Oceanicoccus sp. KOV_DT_Chl: one gene and its partner. The protein of the gene in region 2 purifies or fractionates together with the protein of the main gene of each other region. This does not show direct contact. Links are inferred from orthologs where the notes say so. Each region holds a gene or a part of one and is shown on either strand. Other genes may lie near its edges. The genes, in order: UNITIG_RS18500 and UNITIG_RS15770.

Region 1 (10,337 bases), on a different replicon or contig from region 2:
GCTGTATTTATATTTGCCGCGATTTAAGGTCTCACTGGAGCCGAACATCCGTTGCGTGCCAGCACCGAGCCATTTAGCTGCAGTTTTGCCAGGGATAACCGGGCTGGAAAACGTGATGTTAAGTACGTCGCCCCAAAGCCAATTGTCAGGATCACTGCCAAGCCTTGCGCGCAATTCTGCGGCAGCGGCTAGCGCGGCGATGCGTAATAATTGGTCGCGGGTTTCTATCTGTGAAGTGCTGCGTTGATCGAACCAGTGGTTGTTATTGTCCTGCATTAACAGCAGCAAACGTTCTTGCCAGTAGTAATCGGTATCGAAAAATAAATCCCAGGTTTGGCCGCTAATATCGTCGTTAAAAGTTAGCTGAACGAAATGTTTCATTAATACCTGAAAGACAGCGGCGCCGTTTTGATCGCGTTCGTCCCTGAGATTCCATTGGTTCAAAATATCTGCCAGATATAATGTCTGTTGATCAGCTGCTAAAGCGGTGCTGATTATGGGGCGTAATTTTTCTGCCATTGGATTTTTAACATCATTAATGAGCGACCAGTGGTCATCTAATGAAACGGTTTGGTGTTCGGTCATGAACTCCTGAATACGACGATAGCGCCAGGACGATGAAAAAAAAGTGGAGTATTCGTAAGGGTAGTTAGCATCGACGACACGGTGATTAGCTGTGCCTACCCAGCCGGATTCAGGTCGTACTTCGGCGGGCATTGCTGCAGCGGGGATCAGACCATCCCAATTATCAATGCCATCGCGGACGACAAAGGGTTTAGAGCCATCACCGCGTATCCGGTTGGGGACGTGCCCCGTCGAGATACGGGCAATATCACCGTGCTTATCAACCACTACATAGCTTAATGGGGTAGGGGTGGTTTTTAATGCTGCTCTGGCTTCATCAATATTTTTTGCCAGTAACAAGGTGTCCGTGCCTAAACTCGCTGATAAAGCACCAGGCTCTTTGCTTGCCCAGCGTAAAGACAGGGCGAGGTTGTCGGCCAAATCAATACCATGATCAGAAATGAGCGGGCCGCGTCGCGTCTCACGAATAGTGATGGTTTGGTTGCGGTAACCTGTTGTGGATTGCGAGTCTTTTATTCGAAGTTGTTGTTGCCGAATGATTAGCGGCAATGATTTTTCGCCTTCTAAATAATGGTCAGGGGTGTCGGGGTCTAGCTGTTCAATATAGAGATCTGCGCCATCGCTATAGCCGTTAGTGGCACCAAAGCTGATGTGCTCGGTACGGGCAATACCAAACCCGGGGTGCCGGGGCGGTGGCACCAATAGCCCGTAACTCCGGGGTAAATATACCCATAGGGTGCCAGAAGCCAGGCAGCGTGCGGGCATCAATATGCGGGCTGTTTGAAAAAAGTGCGGCGCCGTTGGTTGATTTGCTGGCAGCGCTCGCCCAGGCATTACTGGCGGCGTTAACATCGTCGGGAATCACTGCTAACAATTCAGGGTCAATGGTTAGGCTAACCTGTAAGTCGTCCAGCAACTTTGCCGCCACTACCGATTCATCATTGGGATTCACACTCACCATAGAAATTTCGTTAGCCAGTTGCGGGCCGAGTTGATCTATTAATTGTTGCGCTAATAATTCGATACGCCAATTAGCCGTACTGCCCCACATTTGAAAATACTGCACGGTAATAATATCCAGCAGTGTCCAAGGTTGGGGTTTGATACCGAGCATACTAAGGCTGAAGGGGTGCTCGTGTTGCTGCTCGCTAATATAAGCGTTAAGCCCTTGTAGATAATAGAGATAATAGTTTTTGGAATCTTCGCTGAGTAGCTCGATTTGTTGTTGCGCTAATTGCTGGATGTTAAGACTACGGATCAGTATGTCACTTTTTAATCCGCGCTCCCCGAACATTTCGGCGAGTTTTCCGGTGGCTAAATGTTTATAGAGTTCAGCTTGATACAGCCGGTTTTGGCCGGTAATGAAGCCCTGTGCCCGCAAGGCGTCGGCGAGGGTTTCTGCATAAATATAGGGGATGCCCAATTCGTCCCGGTGCACGCTTACCGGTTGATCCAAAGCACTCAGGCTTATTTCGCCTGCTTGTTGATAAGCATTAAATGTCTGCAGGACGTAAGTAGTGCCTAGTGCGATGACAATCAATGCACCCAATAGTATTTTCTTGATCATGGCGATACCTTGAAAATAATTTGCACGATGGTGTTATCTATCGTTGCCGAGTTACAAAAAAAGCCGGGCGAGCCCGGCTATAAGTTTAGCTGTCTTTATGACAGCCAAGACCTGAATTGCAGGGTTTAGCGACCAAAGTTGTACCTGGCGGTAATACCAACCGTTTGCTCGTTAATAATATTAACGCCGCGGTAGCCTGTATCTACAGCACCAGCGCCGACTTCGTTAGGGCTACGATTTATTTGTGCTTCTTTATCCAGCAGGTTTTTGGCGAATAGGCTGACTTCCCATTTTTCAGCGGGATCACTAATGCCTGCGTATAAGTTAACTACACCATACCCGCCTACGCTGGAGTTGGCCTGAAAGTCATTGTTTCGACTGCCGGTAAATTTATAAAGACCGCGCACAAATCCATCATAGCTGCCCAGACTGATTTGATATTCAGCATTTAACGTCACTGTCCAGTTAGGCTCGTTGCCCAGATTTTTACCATCGGCATCGCACAAGAAAATGTGGGATGTTTGATTGTAGTCACCATCGTTGCCGCTACAGGGAATCTCCGCACCATCATATTTAGCATCGGTGTAGTTGACGCCGCCACCTACCGAGAGTGCTTCGGAGAGCAGTGCGGTGAAGTCAACTTCGGCGCCGCTGATTACTGCATCGCCGTTAGCCATTACGCCTGATGCGCGTGAATCCGGATTGCCATCAAGGTTTTCATCAATTAATGGCCCTGCGATACGATTGATGTAGTCATCAAATTGCTGGTAATACACCGAGCCATTCAACTGCAGGCGCTGATCCCATACCGTGGATTTAAAACCAAGCTCGTAAGAGATCGATGTTTCGCTATCGTAGATCAAGTCGTCGGGGTTTGTGATCCGCGGTTCGACGGTGACACCGCCCGGACGGAAGCTGGTGTCGATTGAGCCATACAGCATTACATCGTCGTCAAGATGATGCAGATACTTTAAAGAGCCGGTCACTTCTTCCTGATCGGTGAGCGCTTTATCGTCTGGAATAGCAGGGGGTCTAACATTGACGACATTGCCGTTAGCGTCAGTAATCACTGCATCATAGCGGTTGAAATTTCGGACTTTCGACCAGCGTAAACCGAGCTGTAGTCGTGAGTGTTCGTTCAGGTTGAAAGTATTGTGGGTGAAAACCCCTGTTTCTTCGCGGTTTGACGGTATGTCTGGTGCAGCGAAAAAGAAACCAGCGCCAGGCTGTATTTCACGCAGGTAGTTTGTGCTTAGGTTCTGGTCTTTGTAAAAACCGCCAACAATGTATTCCCAGAACCCGGAGTCAATGGAGCTGAGTCGTAACTCTTGCGAGAAAATATCGTACTCAGTGGTGACCTGTTGTAACTGGGGAAGCGGGCTGTAATTGGCTCGATCAATATCTCTGGAGTCAAATTGATGGATATCCTGATAACCGCTGATAGCCGTGAGTTGATGACCAAAAACCTCCCAATCGACATTCAGTACCGTTAAGCGGTTGCGTTTATCAAATGTGGCATCAAGTTGGTTTAACCCTTTGCGGTCATAGGTGTCCAGATCTGGATTGCCATTACCTAGGAGGTCAGTGCCGGCCATGTCTTTAAAGTCGTTTAATTCCTGCTCGCTGTATTCATGGGTCAGGCTGGTAGTCAGAGTGTCGCTAGGTTCCCAGGCAATGGTAATACGGCCGGCATCACTGTGGCTGCTTTGGGTACTGCCGGTATTGATATTGCGGATACCATCCATATCATTATCGTCATAATTGGCGGCAATACGCACCGCCAGTGTGTTTTCAACCACGGGAAGGTCGATTGCGGCTTGTGTAGAAAAGCCATTATTCTCAGTAACGGTGGTGCTGATATAGCCTTCAACATTGCCTTCGAAATTGGGTTTGCGGCTGTGGATAACGATCGCGCCAGCGGGCGATGTTTGCCCCTGTAACGTCCCTTGTGGGCCGCGTAACACTTCGATTCGGCTGATATCAAATAATTGGTTGAACACTGCATCATTACGCACTGGCACGCCGTTCCAGTAGGCATCTACTGTTGGGTTGGCCGTACCTTCCGAATCATACGTCACGCCACGCATACTGATGGTGGTATTGCGAGCATTGCTATCGTCCAGGGTCAAGCCAGTAGTAAGTTGTTCAACACTGGTAAAGTCCAGAATATTCAAGCGTTCTAAAGAATCGCCCTGTACGGCGCTAATGGCAGCACCAATATCCTGTGTGCTTTCCGTACGCTTTTGTGCAGTCACCATGATTTCTTCAATGACCAGCTCCGCCGCCGCACTATTGGCTAGCAAAATGGCCATTGGCAATGCTGCCAGTGGGATGAAATTACGCCCCGATCTTTCATATATATACTCCAATTTGTAGTATTATTTTGTCGAAAGCGAATATTACTCCTATTTGGAGTAACGGCATCACCCATTTAGGCTATAGTGTCGTCATGAGAAAATTGACCCCCACTTCCTATGCTATTTTGGGCCTGTTGGCACGTCGCCCCTGGTCTGCTTACGAATTGAATAATCATATGAAAGAGAGTGTGCTCCGTGCTTTCTGGTCCCGCGCTGAAAGTCATGTTTATTCAGAGCCCAAAAAACTGGAGGGCCTGGGCTTGGTGACCAGTCATACAGAGGACAACGGCGGTCGAACGCGCACTATTTATACGGTCAATGAAGAGGGAAGAGCAGCATTACAGGAGTGGTTGGCAGCACCGACTGAAACGTACTTCACCATGCAGTATGAAGCCATGCTAAAGTTTCTCTATGCTGGCTCCGGCGATATGGAAACCTTGCGCAACAATTTAGCCGCAGTAAAGGACACTGCAGTTAAGGAAGCAGCTGCCTACGCTGCAATTATTGGTGACTTTGAGGATGAAACGATCCGCACCATGCCAGGGGCTCCCTACAATGGCATCGCGCTTGAATATTTGGTTGATGTGATGGAGGCTCGTATTCATTGGGCTGAATCGACACAAGCATTATTAACGGCCATGCCGGATACCAATGGCGATAGTCGGCAGGCACAAACGCTTGGGCATGAAGCTTATCAGCGAGTATTGCAGCGGCTGGAAAATTTATTGGGTCAGGTCGACAGTCGGGAAAATAAAAATTAATTTTTTCTGTGCGCCAGCTTAATGTGCTGATAGCCTTGCGGTTTTATTTTCTACAAACAAGATTTTCCCAAGATAAAAATTATGAGTATTACCATACCTACCCCGGTCGGCGACGACGAAACGCTTATTGATCACGGCTGTTACAACTATTATCACGAAAGCCAGATTGGCGGCACCGTGTTTGCCGAGAAAACTAAAGTCAGCGAACCCTGGTCTCGTCATCGCAATGCACAGGGTGACATTATTGTGCGTGCTGAAAGAGATTCCCGCGAGTTTGGCAATAAAATTTTTGTGCAATCGCTGGCACATGCTAACCAAATAACCCAGTTTGATGTAGTGATAAAGATCTTTGCGGACGATGCAATCAAGCAATTGTCCGCGCATTATCAATTCAGTGCCAATTATGCGCAGATAAAACGTGTAACTTTAGAAGGTGCGGTAGAAGAAACTGAACTTGAGTTGGCGGAAGGTTATATCGTTTCACCGCTGATGCGTATTTACAACGGTGATGTAATTCAGCGATTGTTGGTACAAGGTGAGAGTCAGGTTTTAGTGCCCTGGATTCGCAATCCGCAGGATACAGAGCAATTACTCACGCCTCTATTAAGTCAGCGGCAGGCCCGCTTTCAAGAGCATGAAACCATTAACATTGACGGGCGCAGTATTGACGCGGCTCGCTATGAATATTTTGGCGGGGAATACCAGCCGGGAACGTTATTTTGGCTGGATCAAAAGGATGTTATGCAGCGCTATGTGTGGCAGCAGGATGAAATGAATTGCTGGGATACGCGGCTGGAGCAATACTTAGCAGCGCCTTAATTGGTCGCTGCTAAGTATCTAGTCAGCACTTTTTAGTGAGTATGAGGGCCATGGGCATGGCCGTGCTCTAATTCTTCATCAGTAGCCTGACGCACATCTTCAATGGTGCCTTCAAAATGTAGTGTAAAGCCGGCCAATGGGTGATTGCCGTCTACAGTGACCGTGTCGTCACTCACCTCCGTGACCATTACTGTCATTGGGCCATTGGGAGAGTCGGCGTTAAATTGCATGCCCGGTTGAATTTCGGCATCAGCTGGGAATGCGCTGCGAGGTACTTGCTGCACCATTTCTGCGATATGGTCGCCATATGCTTCTTCTGGCTTGATGGTGACTTTAAATGCTGCGCCCGCCACTTTACCGGTTAATTCGTTTTCCAGGCCAGGGATGATGCCGTCAGCGCCATGCAAGTAAATGAGGGGTTCGCCAGCTTGCGATTGGTCCATGACCTCACCCTTGTCATTGGTAAGGGTGTATTGAATGCTGACGACTGAATTTTGTCCGATTAACATGAGATTTCCTCAGTGATTAAAGTGTAGGCGCAGTGGAGGCAAGCGCTAAAGTGGTGGTTTGTCATTATTAACGGGTTATATTGGGTTCAGAAGCTGTTTTTCAAGGTTTAGAAGTGGCTAGTTTCGCGCTCAGGTAGCGATCTTCGCCGTATTACCCCTGTTTTCGTTTTGAAATACACCATTTAAACTGTCGGCTAGTGTATCGGGCTTACTGGTATCGGGCAAATATAGGGGGGTGAATTATTTACTTTTCCGGGGCGAGAGCTTCGTCAAGCCTCGCTCGAAAGTGGGGGTTAGTTCGATTTCTTCAAAAATTTGGTCAGCAGGACAATACGGGTGCCATTGACTCGGCCTTCAATTTGCTCGGGGTTGTTGGTTAGCGAAATGCCACGGACTGCGGTACCGCGCTTGGCGGTAAAGTTGGCACCTTTAACCACCAGATCTTTGATTAAGGTCACAGTATCGCCTGCCTCCAGCGCGGCACCATTGCTATCCAAAGTGGCTGGCTGGTCGCTATTGCTTAAAGCGGCTTCTGCCCACGTTTGTGTATCTTCATCCAAATACAGCATTTCCAGTAAATCCTGCGCCCAGCTTTCAGTGGATAGCTGTTTTAATTGCCGCCAGGCCATCACTTGCACTGCCGGTGTTTGACTCCACATGCTGTCATTCAGGCAGCGCCAGTGGTTCACTTCAGTTGTTTCCGGGTACTGGATTTGGCTTAGACAGGTGTTACATAAGAGGATGCTTTTATCCACGCTGCCATCGTGGTCAGGTGGAATTTCATACGTATTCAGATCGTCTTTACTGGTACATAATTCGCAGCGAGAGTGACTGCGTTTGATTAAGGCTTTATCAATAGGCATGAATGGGCTCTTGGAAGTATTTGCTATTACATCAGGAGGCGCATTATGCCTTTACCGCAAATGATTATCCAATGTGCGGGATAATTTTTACGCTGGCTAAAAGGATCAAAAGTGGGCAGTAAAAAGTTCTAACCTTTCCGAAGCTCGGAAATAAAGGTATCGGATTCTTTGATAGCTTTTTCCATCTCTGCCAGTAGCGAAGAGACATTACGATTTACATTGCCGAGTTCATTTTTGAGTGAGCTGATCGCGCGAGCATTCAGGTTATGTTTAAGATACAGCGTGTTGTCATGCAGCGTTGCGAGTACCGGGGCAATAGATTTTTCTGCTTTTTGCATAGCATTCAATAAATTTTTATAACGGCGTTGGGTATCCTGTAGCTTTCTTTCGCTGTCACGGCGCAGATTTTGGTTGGTGTACTGTCCCAGTTCTTCTTTCCATTCATCAAATAAAGCTTGCGCAACAGAATCGACTTTTTCGATTCTGTTGCTGATGTTTTCGGCTGCTGCAACGCTGTCCTCGTATTCGTCATTAAGGCGGTTATACATGGTTTCCACATCACCGCCATCAAAACTCGCTACCGCTTTAAATTGTTCCAGCGCATTTTTAAATTGTTGCTGGCCTTCTTGCTGTGCTTGCTGCGCTTCTTCTAAGCGATCAATTAATATATCGCGTTTGTGAATGCCGATTTCTTCCATGGCATTGTAATAAGTGCTTTCACAGGCGGTGAGCAATATTAAGCCGGCAGCAAATAAAATGTGCGTTAATAATTTCATGGGAATTCCTAAAGCGAGCTGACAGTTTATTTATTATTGCCAAGTGCTTGGTTAATTTTTTTATCGGTATTATATTGGCTCAAGGCGTATACCGACCAGATAGCCGCTGGCACCCAGCCGATGAGCGTTAATTGCAATATCAGGCAAATGATGCCAGCAAAGGGACGGCCGATGGTGAAGAATTGTAGCCAGGGCAGTAAGATAGCCAGAAGTAAACGCATGTTGATCCTTTATTCAGTGGTGGTCACTGCGAATAATAGTAGCCTTAAGCGGGAGTGTGCTCAACAGGCTGGTGCTTACTCATTGATTTTTTTTTTGAAGCCTGCGTTATAATCGCATGGAATCAAGCTGAAAGAGAAACACTTAGAAGAGAGATGTTATGAATTACTGTCCCCAATGTGCTAATCCCCTTACCCCTGTGATAATTGATGGTGAGCATCGTCGGGGCTGTGCTGCCGATGCCTGTAATTTCGTGTTTTGGAATAATCCAACGCCGGTGGTGGCGATGATTGTTGAGGTTGATGAGGGGGTAGTGCTGGCACATAACGCAGCCTGGAAGCACGATTTTTTTTCAATAATTACCGGGTTTTTAGAGCAGCAGGAAGACCCGCAAGTCTGTGCCCATCGTGAAACGGAGGAGGAGTTAGGTTTGCAGGTGATCGAATCGTCACTGGTGGGGGTTTATTCTTTTGCCGAGCAGAATCAGGTTATTATCGCTTACCATGTGCGAGCGCAAGGCGATATTAAACTGAATCATGAGTTGGATGCTTATAAAATTGTGCCAAAAGAAAAGTTAAAAGGATGGGATATGGGTACCGGCTTGGCGATTAATGATTGGGTGGCAGCGCAGGGGTTCGGTGTTTGATTTTGATAGGTTGGACGAACAACCACGGAGTATTTACTCCGCAGGTTTGGCCTCTAATTCTTTTTTCTTTTCAATCCAGGCGCCGATAGTGACACCCATGTTATGTGGGTTATAGGCATCTTCTTCATAGCTAAATAAGCCATTACCAGCATAGTGCAATATGGTGATGTTAGGTTCCTGATATATCTTGCCATCGCCTAAATCTTCCATGCGGTTCATCACTTCACAGAACACCCAGCCTTTGTTTTCATCAATGGAATACCAGGTAACAGGAAAGGCCGTCATGCTGCTGGCGGGCCAGCTATTCATGGTTTTGGTGATCCATACTTTTATGTTTTCTCGCCCCCAGAATTTACCGTAGTGATGTTCAAAATAAGTTGCATCTTCAGTAAAGCAATTAGCCCAGTCGGTCCAGTCTTTGGTTTGAGCGCCGGTCAATGCAGCGGCTTGAAATTTATCGAAGGCTTGTTCGATTTCTTCGCGATTCTAACGTCCCATAATGTTATTCCTGTTTGGTTGAGAATAATTTCAGGCTATCACAGCACAGGAATGTCACCAAAGTATATGCTGCCTTATAAAGTTACAATCTGTTAAGGCCGTTGCTTGCTGATTGATCTTTGAGGCGGGGCTGGTCGATACTACCTAATCATTAATATAGTTAGAGAAAAGTCTATGGCACTTCAGCGAATTCATCATTTTGCTATCAATGCGCCTGCGGATGTGCTGGCGGAAGTGCTTTCATTTTATGATCAGCTATTGGATTTAAAGCCCGGGTTTAGGCCGGATTTTGGGTTTACCGGTTATTGGCTTTACGCTGGAGATCATCCCATATTGCATTTATTGGAAGATAATAATCGCGCTGTGACCGGTACTGGTTTTTTTGATCACATTGCATTTGCTTGTGATGATTTGGCGGCAACGATTGCCAAGCTGGATGCTATGGAGGTGCATTATGACCGGCTTGATATGACGCAGATTGGACAGTCGCAATTGTTTGTTCGGGACCCGGCAGGAACCGCAGTAGAATTAAATTTCACCGTGAAATAACGGGTTAAACGAGCGGTATAAAAAAGCCCCGTTAGTGTTTAGCTAGCGGGGCTTTTGATTGTTAAGCGGCTAATTACTTATTCGCTTGTCTTTCTTTTTCAGCAGCAATAACGTCAACAGACACATTGGCTGGGCATGGCATATAGTGTGAGAACTCCATTGAAAACTGACCGCGACCAGAAGTAATG
Region 2 (10,328 bases):
TCACTGAGCAGCTTTGCCTGTAAGTCGTCCTCCGTCAGTTGTCGACGCACTTCCCAATCAAAAGCTTGCGCAAACTCATGGTAATTGCTTTTTTCAAGGCTCATGCCCGCAGCCATGGCATGACCACCAAACTTATTCAGCAAATGGGGATAACGAGCAGCGACTGCATCCAGCGCATCGCGAATATGTAAACCGGCAATAGAGCGCGCCGAACCTTTAATGACATTGCTATCATCAGTATCAGCAAAGGCGATGACCGGACGATGATAACGATCCTTAATTCGTGAGGCCAAAATTCCAATAACGCCCTGATGCCAGGCAGCATCATAAATACACAAGCCCATAGGCAAACTGCCTTCCTCCATCTTCAGGTTGGCTAAACCTGCCAAAGCCTCATGCTGCATACTGCCTTCAATAGCTTTTCTATCCTGATTCAAGTCATTCATCTGCTGGGCAATATCTCTTGCCTGATAGGGATCATCGGTGAGCAAACACTGAATCCCCAGTGACATATCATCCAACCTGCCAGCAGCATTCAAACGTGGGCCTATAGCAAAACCTAAATCTGCACTCACTAAACGGTGGACGCTACGATTGGCGACTTCCAACAGTGCTTTGATACCAGGACGGGTTTTACCGGCGCGGATTCGGCGCAAGCCCTGGGCGACTAATATTCGATTGTTGTGATCAAGCGGCACCACATCGGCCACAGTACCCAACGCCACCAAATCAAGGTATTCCGCCATATTAGGCTCTTCAATCTGCTGCTGCTTAAACCATTGTTGCCGACGTAGATGAGTACGGAGAGCTGACATTACATAAAAAATCACCCCAACACCCGCCAGATTCTTGCTGGCGAACGTACAGCCGGCCTGATTCGGATTAACGATAGCTGCGGCAGCTGGCAATACCGCTCCTGGCAAATGGTGATCGGTTACCAGTACTTTAATACCCGCAGTATTGGCAGCCTCAACACCCGCAATACTGGAAATACCATTATCAACTGTGACGATTAAATCCGGCGAATACTGGGTTGCGACTGCCACAATTTCGGGAGTCAAACCATAGCCATACTCGAAACGATTGGGCACTAAAAAATCAACAAAACCAGCACCCATTGCGCGCAAAGCCAGTACAGCTAATGCACTGCTAGTAGCACCATCGGCATCAAAATCACCCACCACTAAAATACGCTGTTGCTGTTGCAGAGCTGTTTGCAACAATTGCAACGCCGCAGGCAATCCTTTTAAAGTGTCAGGCTTTAATAGCAAGGATAAATCAGCGCGCACTTGCTGCCCGGAGGTAATACCTCTGGCGCTATAGATGCGTTGCAACAAGGGGGAAAGACCTTCGACAAGCAGCTGCTTATCTGTTGATTGGGGACGACGCTTTATTATGGTTTGCATTGCTCTCCAAACGTGATCGGGGGAAGCCCCCGAAGCAGTAGCAGAATTAGGCAGTAATATTATTAGCCACAAACTGTTGCACTACCGTCAAATCATTAGCCAACACCGTGCAGCGCTCTTCCTGCTCAAACAAATCAGCCATATGGTGCGGTAATTGTGGTTCCTGTGGATAGCCCGCTTTCATTACCGCTTCCGGGAATTTTGCCGGATGAGCAGTCGCCAAGGTAATCATTGGAATATCATTACGACGACGGACTTTTCTCGCAGCCTCAACACCAATAGCGGAGTGGGGATCTAATAAATATTCAGTACTCTCATAGACATCAGCAATAGTTTGCACGGTCTGTTTATCATCGACCATATAGCTATCAAATAATGCCTGCACATTACTAAAAGCACTATCAGCAATCGAAACTTCTTCCGATTGGAAACGAGTCATTAAATCATCAATAGCAGCACCATCACGACCATAGCAATCAAACAATAAACGTTCGAAATTACTGGAAATCACAATATCCATACTTGGTGACAATGTATGTACTAATGGCTGCTTGGAAAAATCATTAGCGGAAATACAACGGTGCAAAATATCATTGGTGTTGGTTGCAACTACCAATTGATCAATCGGCAAACCCATTTTTGACGCTAAATAACCAGCGTAAATATCTCCGAAGTTACCGGTGGGAACAGAAAATGCAACTGGTCGCAAGGGACCGCCCAGTGATAACGACGCATAAAAATAATAAACGATCTGCGCCATTATCCGCGCCCAGTTGATCGAATTAACTGCCACCAATTGACGATCTTCTGGCAAAAAACTTTTATCGTTAAAGCTGGCCTTAATCATCGATTGGCAATCGTCGAAGTTACCCTGCACGGCGATATTGTGAATATTGTCTGCCAGCACAGTGGTCATTTGCTTGCGCTGCACGTCGGATACGCGCTGATGAGGATGTAGTATAAAAATATCGATATTACTGCAACGTTTGCAGCCCTGAATTGCAGCCGAACCTGTGTCACCAGAAGTAGCCCCCATAATGACAACTTTTTGATGGCGGCGCTCCAATATATAATCCAACAAACGACCCAACATTTGCAGCGCAAAATCTTTAAACGCTAACGTGGGGCCCTGAAATAATTCCAGTACCCATTCATTTTTATCCAGCTGCACTAACGGTGCAATTGAGGGGTGACGAAAATCAATATAGGTATCATCAATAATCGCCTTCAAATCGTCAGCGGGAATACAATCATCGACGAAGGGTTGCACAATTTTAAACGCCAAATCGGTATAACTTAGCCCTGCCCAGGAAGCGATTTCCTGTTGCGAAAATTGTGGCAGTGTTTCCGGTACATATAGCCCGCCATCGGGAGCAAGGCCAGTTAATAAAACCTGTTCAAAATTTAACGCCGGCGCCTTGCCGCGAGTACTTATGTATTTCATGATAAACCTTGCCTGAATTTATTTTATCTTTCTGAATTAAGTCGCCAGCCTAACCCAATGACTCAACTCTAATTCGTGTGACCTGACCGAATATACTCGGCAGCGCTTCAATATCTGTAATAGCCGTATTTAATTTACGTTCCACAACACGGCTGGTCAGAATAATTAAAGGCACATGATCCTGATCTTCTGGTGGCTCCTTCTGAATAATAGCTTCAATACTGATTGCGGCCTCAGAAAGAATTTGTGCAACTTTAGATAAAACCCCGGGGCGATCCAACGCTGAGATGCGCAAATAGTAGGCGGTCTCAACGTCATCCATACTTAAAATTGGCGTATCACTTAACTGATTGGGCTGAAATGCCAAATGAGGAACACGGTGTTTTGGTTCGGCACTCAGCGTTCGCGCCACATCAATAACATCAGCCACTACAGCTGATGCAGTCGGCTCTGCGCCTGCGCCCGCGCCATAAAACAAGGTGGGGCCAACCGCATCACCTTTCACTAGAATCGCATTCATCACCCCGTTCACATTGGCAATTAAACGTTTTTCAGGAATCAGTGTTGGGTGCACCCGTAACTCAACACCTTTCTCGGTCTTGCGTGCGACACCTAAATGTTTAATGCGGTAACCAAGCTCCTCAGCATAGTTGACATCTTCAGTAGATATTCTAGTAATACCTTCGGTAAAAACCTTATCAAATTGCAGTGGGATTCCAAAAGACAACGAAGCTAAAATCACTAATTTATGCGCAGCATCAATACCTTCCACATCAAAGGTTGGATCAGCTTCGGCATAGCCTAACTGCTGCGCTTCGGTTAACACATCACCAAAGTCGCGACCTTTTTCCCGCATCTCAGTGAGAATAAAATTACCTGTGCCATTAATAATTCCGGCCAACCACTCAATTTTATTGGCCGCCAGACCTTCTCGAATAGCTTTGATAATAGGGATACCGCCCGCAACCGCGGCTTCAAAAGAAACACTGACACCCTTTACAGCTGCTGCAGCAAAAATTTCATTGCCAAATTCAGCGATTAAAGCCTTATTTGCAGTGATCACATGCTTACCATTTTCAATGGCTTTCATAACCAGCTCTTTGGCCACGGTCGTGCCGCCAATTAACTCGACCAATACATGAACATCTGGATCTTCGGCTACCGCGAAAATATCAGTACTGACTTTAATTCCAGCTACGTCTGCACCACCACGAGCACCGATATGGGTGATAACAATGTCACACCCTGAACGCGCTGATATTTCTGCATTATTGCGCGTTAAGACATCCAGCGTGCCTTTACCTACTGTTCCTAGACCACAAATACCTACATTGACCGGGTTCAAACTGCCCACTCCCACCTAAATTGATTATTTAAATATTGGTTTATTTTCCGAGCGCGCATTGTATTTCAGCTTGGCGCTCAATGCCATCCAGAAACACCCAATGCAGCTACCGACTCGCAAATACAAACGGCACCCGAAGGTGCCGTTTAACATTATACGTATAGAACTTTTAGCGCTGCTTTTGTGCGGCTTGCTTTGCTTGAAGTTCAGCAGCGATTTCAGGATCAACCGGCACTCCCAACGCACTCGCCAATTGCAAAGCAGGCATATACCCAGGCATTAAACGACCCTGCTCGGTAATAAGTGCAGGCGTTCCTGTCACACCCACTTGTTGACCTAAACTAAACTGTGCAGCGACTGGATTGGTCGCACAAACATTGGTAGTAATCGGCTGACGATTTTTTAATTTAGTCAGTGCCTCTTGCTTATCTTTTGCACACCAGGCACTGGCAATTTTCTTATATGAGTCAGACCCAATACCGGCACGAGGATAAGCCAAATAACGTACCTCAATACCCAAGCGATTCAGATCCGGTACTTCCTGGTGCAGTTTCTGACAATAGAAGCAATCGACATCGGTAAAGACCATGATAGACGCCTTGGCCGGCTGCTGCTTTGGTGAAAACACAATCATATCTGCCATATTGACTCCGGCCATCAACTCGGCACGACCGGATTCACGCTCCTGTTCGGCCAAATTCACAAAGCCACCTACAGCCACCTGGTACAAATCACCTAGCACGAAATACTTGCCATCAGCCGTCGAATACAGCACCGGACCGTTAGCAATTTGGACGGCATACAAACCTGCGATTGGGCTAGCTTTAATACTCTCGACACTTAAACCCGGACGGCTAGCTAGCAAGCTTGTTTTGATAGTTTCCGCGATAGCGGTTTCGCCTTCGATTGCAGCGGGCGCTGCTTGAGCGACAACCACACTACTCATCAAACAGATAAAGCACCCCAGCAAATAGTTGCTTGCAGAGTGAAACTTTCGACCTAAATAATTCATTAAATACTCTCTCAATTGTTATTGTTTACGCACCAGGACCCACATACTGACATTAGTCTTCGGCACACTCACTTGGTTCCTTGATTGCTTATCCCATTATACGCTCAACCCTATAACTAACCGCGCGGATGATGCTGGGTATGTAATTCTTTCATACGTTCACGAGCAACATGAGTATATATTTGTGTGGTGCTCAGGTCACTGTGTCCTAACAGTAATTGTACCACCCGCAAATCTGCCCCATGATTAATCAAATGTGTGGCAAAAGCATGCCTCAGGGTATGGGGAGACAATGTTTTTTTGATTCCCGCTCGCTGCGCATATAACTTTATCCGGTGCCAAAAGGTTTGTCGGGTCATCATAGTGCCACGTCTTGACGGGAAAATAACATCGCTCATGTGAGTCCCCAATAATAGGGGCCGCCCATGCTGCATATACCGCTGCATCCAATATAAAGCCTCCTCACCAGTCGGCACCAAGCGTTCTTTACTACCTTTGCCCATCACTTTAACTACACCTTGCGTCAAACTAAGCTGCCCCATACGTAAAGAGACTAACTCCGTCACTCGCAAACCCGAGGCATATAACAGTTCCAGCATCGCCCGGTCACGCAGTTCCAATGGTACCTCTACATCCGGGGCACTTAATAACTCCTCAACCTCGGTCTCACTAAGTGACTTGGGAAGCGGCATCGGTAGTTTAGGGCTATCTATATCCAGTGTTGGATCCAGTGCTATTTTAGATTCACGCAACTGGTACTGATAAAATCCGCGTAAGCAAGATAACAATCGAGCGGTCGATCGGGGGGATTTTTGGTCGCGCAAACGTGCCGCAAGATAACTTTGAATATCGCTAGGCTGTACTTGAAGCAGCCCGGGACTGGCCGTGCACTGCAACCATTGGTCAAACAGTTTCAAATCCCTACGATAGGAAGATAACGTGTTTTGGCTTAAACCTTTTTCCATCCATAAAGCGTCGAGAAAAAGATCTATAATGGGGTTTTCAGTTGTTATTGTCATCGTGGCACTAGCTTGCCGCGCTTCGCAAACAACCACAAGTGCTGAGTGTCTAATTTGGCTAGCAATTTACAACTAAGCTGGGCGATACTTTCATTCGCGCATAAAAAAGGCAGCCAATGGCTGCCTTTCTATAAGCTGCTGATCGAATTAATCAGCCCGATTTATTCGCTACTGGTTATTTAGCCAATTTCTCTTTAATACGAGCGGCACGACCACTCAATTCACGCAAGTAGTATAGCTTGGCCTGGCGAACATCACCGCGGCGCTTAACTTCAATGCTATCCACCAAAGGACTATAGGTTTGAAAAGTACGTTCAACACCAATGCCGTGAGATATCTTACGGACAGTAAAAGCAGAATTCAGTGCACGGTTACGAACACCGATTACCACGCCTTCAAATGCCTGTAGACGCTCGCGATCGCCGTCAATAACTTTTACCTGCACAACCACGGTATCACCCGGGGCAAACGCAGGAATCTCTTTGCTCATTTGTTCCGCTTCTAATTCAGCGATAATTTTGTTGGTGCTCATTACTTACTCCTAATAGTCCTGACCCAGCTTGTTGACTGCAGTCAGTAGTTACCCCGTACTTATATGCCGCTACTATGTGAAATTCTCGCTTAGCGACTGAAAAACACACACATACATTGGTCCGGATGAAAACGCTGTACCTGTTTTATAGTTGCTTATATGCCGCAATAAAACTGGCCAATAATTCTTGCTCTTCGGCGCTTAATTCGCGGCTTTCTATCAGCTCGCGTCTTCGCAACCAGGTTCGACCTAACGCTTGCTGTAAACGCCAACGCCGAATTTTTTCATGATCGCCACTCATCAGTACCTCCGGTACTGGCAGCCCCTCTAATAATTCAGGCCTGGTGTAGTGTGGACAATCCAGTAATCCATCAACTGCAAAAGAGTCTTCTTGCGCTGATTGCTCATGACCTAATGCCCCGGGTATTTGTCGCACCAAGGTGTCGATCATTACCATCGCAGCCAATTCGCCGCCACTCAATACATAGTCACCAATGGACCACTCTTCATCGACTTCCGTTTCGATTAAACGCTCGTCGATACCTTCGTAACGACCAGCGACAAAAATTAATTGTTGATTCTGACTGAGTAGCTCTACCCCAGCCTGATCCAGTTTGCGACCCTGCGGTGAAAGATATATCACTTTCGCCGTGGACAATTGCTGCTTCGCTGCGGCAATCGCTGCACGTAAGGGGGCGACTTTCATCACCATCCCAGGGCCTCCGCCGTAGGGACGATCATCGACAGTGCGGTGTTTATCCTCGGTAAAATCACGAGGGTTCCAGCTCTGCACTGTCAGTAAATTCTGTTTTACTGCACGGCCACTGATACCACTTTCAGTTACCGCTGCCAGCATTTCGGGAAACAGTGTGATTACACCTATTTGCATCAGCTGTGCACCCTAAAACACTGCATACCGGTTTGTATCGATATCAATCCAACAACGGATCTCATTAAAACTCGGGATCCCAATCAACACGAATTAAACCAGCATCAGTATCAACCAGCTTGATCACCTGATCCGGCAACCACGGAATTAACCGCTCCCGCTTATCAATACTGCCCTTACTCTTTTTTACCACCAGTACATCGTTAGCACCGGTTTCCATCATTTCCTGTACCGTGCCTAGCAACAACTCTTTACCATCGGCGCCGGAGGTATAGACCTCTAACCCTTCAAGCTGATGCCAGTAATATTCATCCTCTTCCAACTCAGGCATGGCTGATCGCTCAACCGCTATATTGCACTGGCAATAAAGCCTTGCCTGTTCACGGTCGTTAACTCCGGCTATTAAAGCCACTAGACCTTTACCGTGAAATTTGGCGTCTTCAATCACTAACGGTTGCCATTGGCCGCCGCGCTCAAGAAAACATTGCTGATAGCCCAATAGATTTTCCATGGGATCAGTAAAAGAATGAATCTTGACCCAACCTTTAACACCATAAACCGTCGTAATTTTTCCAACGACGATCAACTCAGCGGGGTCAACCATTATCGCTGCCGTTAAGCTGCTTTAACTTCTGCAACCAACTTAGCAACACGCTCGGATAATTGAGCGCCCTGGCCAACCCAATATTCAATGCGATCCTGATCAACACGTAAACGCTCTTCAGCGCCACTGGCGATTGGATTGAAAAAGCCAACACGTTCAATGAAACGACCATTACGTGAAGTGCGGCTGTCACTGACATTCAAGTGATAAAAAGGACGCTTCTTGGAGCCGCCACGAGATAAACGAATAGTTACCATTACGCTATATTTCCTACTGATTTGGCCGGGCTAAACGCAGCCCATACACGATAAATTAATTCCTGCCATGGCAGGTCCGAAACCATAGAGCCCCGGAAAGGCGGCGTATTCTACGGTAAAGACCAGCAATTTGGAACTATTGTGAACAGTTTTTTAGCCCTATTTCAGGGACTTAGCGGCTATTTAGCGCGAATTTAACGCCAATAGCCCTTCTCAGAAGCAAAATCCGCCTTACATGCCAGGGAAACCACCCTTGCCGCCAGGTGGCATCATGCCACCAAGGCCGCGCATCATATTCGCCATACCGCCTTTGGATTTCATCTTTTTCATCATTTTGGCCATTTGCTTATGCTGTTTCAGCAGCCGGTTCAAATCCTGAATATCAGTACCAGAGCCCGCCGTGATACGCTTTTTGCGCGAACCGTTTAGCACATCCGGGTTGCGGCGCTCTTGAGGGGTCATAGAGTTAATAATGGCTTCCATGCGAGTAAACATTTTGTTGTCGATTTGTGATTGCGCAGCCTGAGCGATATTTCCCATGCCCGGCAGCTTATCAAGCATATCGCTGATACCGCCCATGTCCTTCATCTGTTGTAACTGATCACGCAGATCTTCCAGATCGAAGCGCTTACCCTTTTTGATTTTTTGCGCGAGTTTTTCCGCTTTTTTCTTATCGAGCTTTTGTTCCGCCTCTTCGATTAATGATAAGACGTCACCCATCCCCAAAATGCGAGAGGCGATACGGTCGGGATGAAATGGATCCAAAGCAGTGGTTTTTTCACCCACACCAAGAAACTTGATCGGCTTACCGGTGATATGACGAACAGATAATGCAGCACCACCACGGCTATCAGCGTCGGCTTTGGTTAATACCACCCCCGTTAACGGCAACGCATCATTAAAGGCTTTGGCTGTATTAGCGGCATCCTGACCGGTCATTGCGTCCACGACAAACAAGGTTTCAGCTGGCGTAATCGCTGCATGTAACTGCTTGATCTCTGCCATCATCGCTTCATCAATCGCCAGACGACCAGCGGTATCCACAATCACCACATCGGCAAATTGCAATTTAGCCGCTGCAATAGCGGCATTGGCGATATCAATAGGCTTTTGCTCGATTGATGAAGGGAAAAACAAGGCACCGACTTCTGTAGCTAAGGTTTCCAATTGCTTGATTGCGGCCGGACGATACACATCAGCACTGACAACCATCACTTTTTTCTTTTCTTTCTCTTGCAGAAAACGCGCTAACTTGGCCACCGAAGTAGTCTTACCTGCACCCTGCAAACCAGCCATCAGAATAACCGCGGGGGGCTGTACCGATAGATTCAGGGTTTCATTGGCCTGCCCCATCACTGCCTGTAATTCATCATTAACAATTTTGACGAACATCTGACCAGGGTTCAGGCTCTTGCTGACATCCTGACCTACCGCCCGCTGCTTTACCGCCTCAACAAAATCTTTAACGACAGGTAACGCGACGTCAGCTTCCAGCAACGCCATCCTCACCTCACGCAAGGTGCCCTGAATATTTTCCTCAGTCAGCCGCGCCTGACCAGTAATACTTCTTAATGAACCGGAAAGTCGGTCTGTTAGATTCTCGAACATAATTTAGCAATTCTCATGACTCTGTTTGTGCTAACGTATTCAAATTAGCAACAGCAAGAGTGCTTATGGTTGATTTAATGGCCCTAAACTGTTGAAGTATAACCGAGCAAGCGTACGAACTAAAACCAACAACAAAGATTTCCTACTTTTCCGTAGCCATTAATTGATATCAATGATCACAATCGCCAATACCATTGCCATCTCGCTATACC

Evidence for each region.
Region 1: the proteins of UNITIG_RS15770 (region 2) and UNITIG_RS18500 purify together in Escherichia coli (affinity purification with mass spectrometry, with the first as the bait; 2 studies listed by BioGRID). This does not show direct contact. The link is inferred for Oceanicoccus sp. KOV_DT_Chl from one-to-one orthologs.

What each region holds. Positions count from the first base shown.
Region 1 is NZ_FQLF01000005.1:245,552-255,888, reverse strand. What follows is about bases 4,861-7,858. They hold UNITIG_RS18500 (peptidylprolyl isomerase), read right to left. Parts: upstream 6,599-7,858; coding sequence 6,122-6,598; downstream 4,861-6,121. Other genes in these bases: UNITIG_RS18490 (DUF2959 domain-containing protein), read right to left, coding at 7,590-7,858; UNITIG_RS18495 (alkylphosphonate utilization protein), read right to left, coding at 6,892-7,461; UNITIG_RS18505 (hypothetical protein), read left to right, coding at 5,352-6,089; UNITIG_RS18510 (PadR family transcriptional regulator), read left to right, coding at 4,861-5,270. Also shown: UNITIG_RS18515 (TonB-dependent receptor), read right to left, coding at 2,278-4,464; more of UNITIG_RS18510, read left to right, coding at 4,602-4,860; more of UNITIG_RS18490, read right to left, coding at 7,859-8,237; UNITIG_RS18485 (YqaE/Pmp3 family membrane protein), read right to left, coding at 8,264-8,458; UNITIG_RS18480 (NUDIX domain-containing protein), read left to right, coding at 8,617-9,102; UNITIG_RS18475 (nuclear transport factor 2 family protein), read right to left, coding at 9,136-9,576; UNITIG_RS18470 (VOC family protein), read left to right, coding at 9,775-10,149; fusA (elongation factor G), read right to left, coding at 10,223-10,337. UniProt on the Escherichia coli protein: Folding helper with both chaperone and peptidyl-prolyl cis-trans isomerase (PPIase) activities. Chaperone activity prevents aggregation of unfolded or partially folded proteins and promotes their correct folding.
Region 2 is NZ_FQLF01000004.1:55,392-65,719, reverse strand. The notes cover bases 3,287-6,275. They hold UNITIG_RS15770 (DsbC family protein), read right to left. Parts: upstream 5,208-6,275; coding sequence 4,365-5,207; downstream 3,287-4,364. Other genes in these bases: xerD (site-specific tyrosine recombinase XerD), read right to left, coding at 5,324-6,226; UNITIG_RS15775 (homoserine dehydrogenase), read right to left, coding at 3,287-4,195. Outside these bases: single-stranded-DNA-specific exonuclease RecJ, read right to left, coding at 1-1,406; thrC (threonine synthase), read right to left, coding at 1,453-2,850; more of UNITIG_RS15775, read right to left, coding at 2,900-3,286; rplS (50S ribosomal protein L19), read right to left, coding at 6,402-6,758; tRNA (guanosine(37)-N1)-methyltransferase TrmD, read right to left, coding at 6,904-7,647; ribosome maturation factor RimM, read right to left, coding at 7,712-8,251; rpsP (30S ribosomal protein S16), read right to left, coding at 8,263-8,508; ffh (signal recognition particle protein), read right to left, coding at 8,740-10,116. UniProt on the Escherichia coli protein: Acts as a disulfide isomerase, interacting with incorrectly folded proteins to correct non-native disulfide bonds.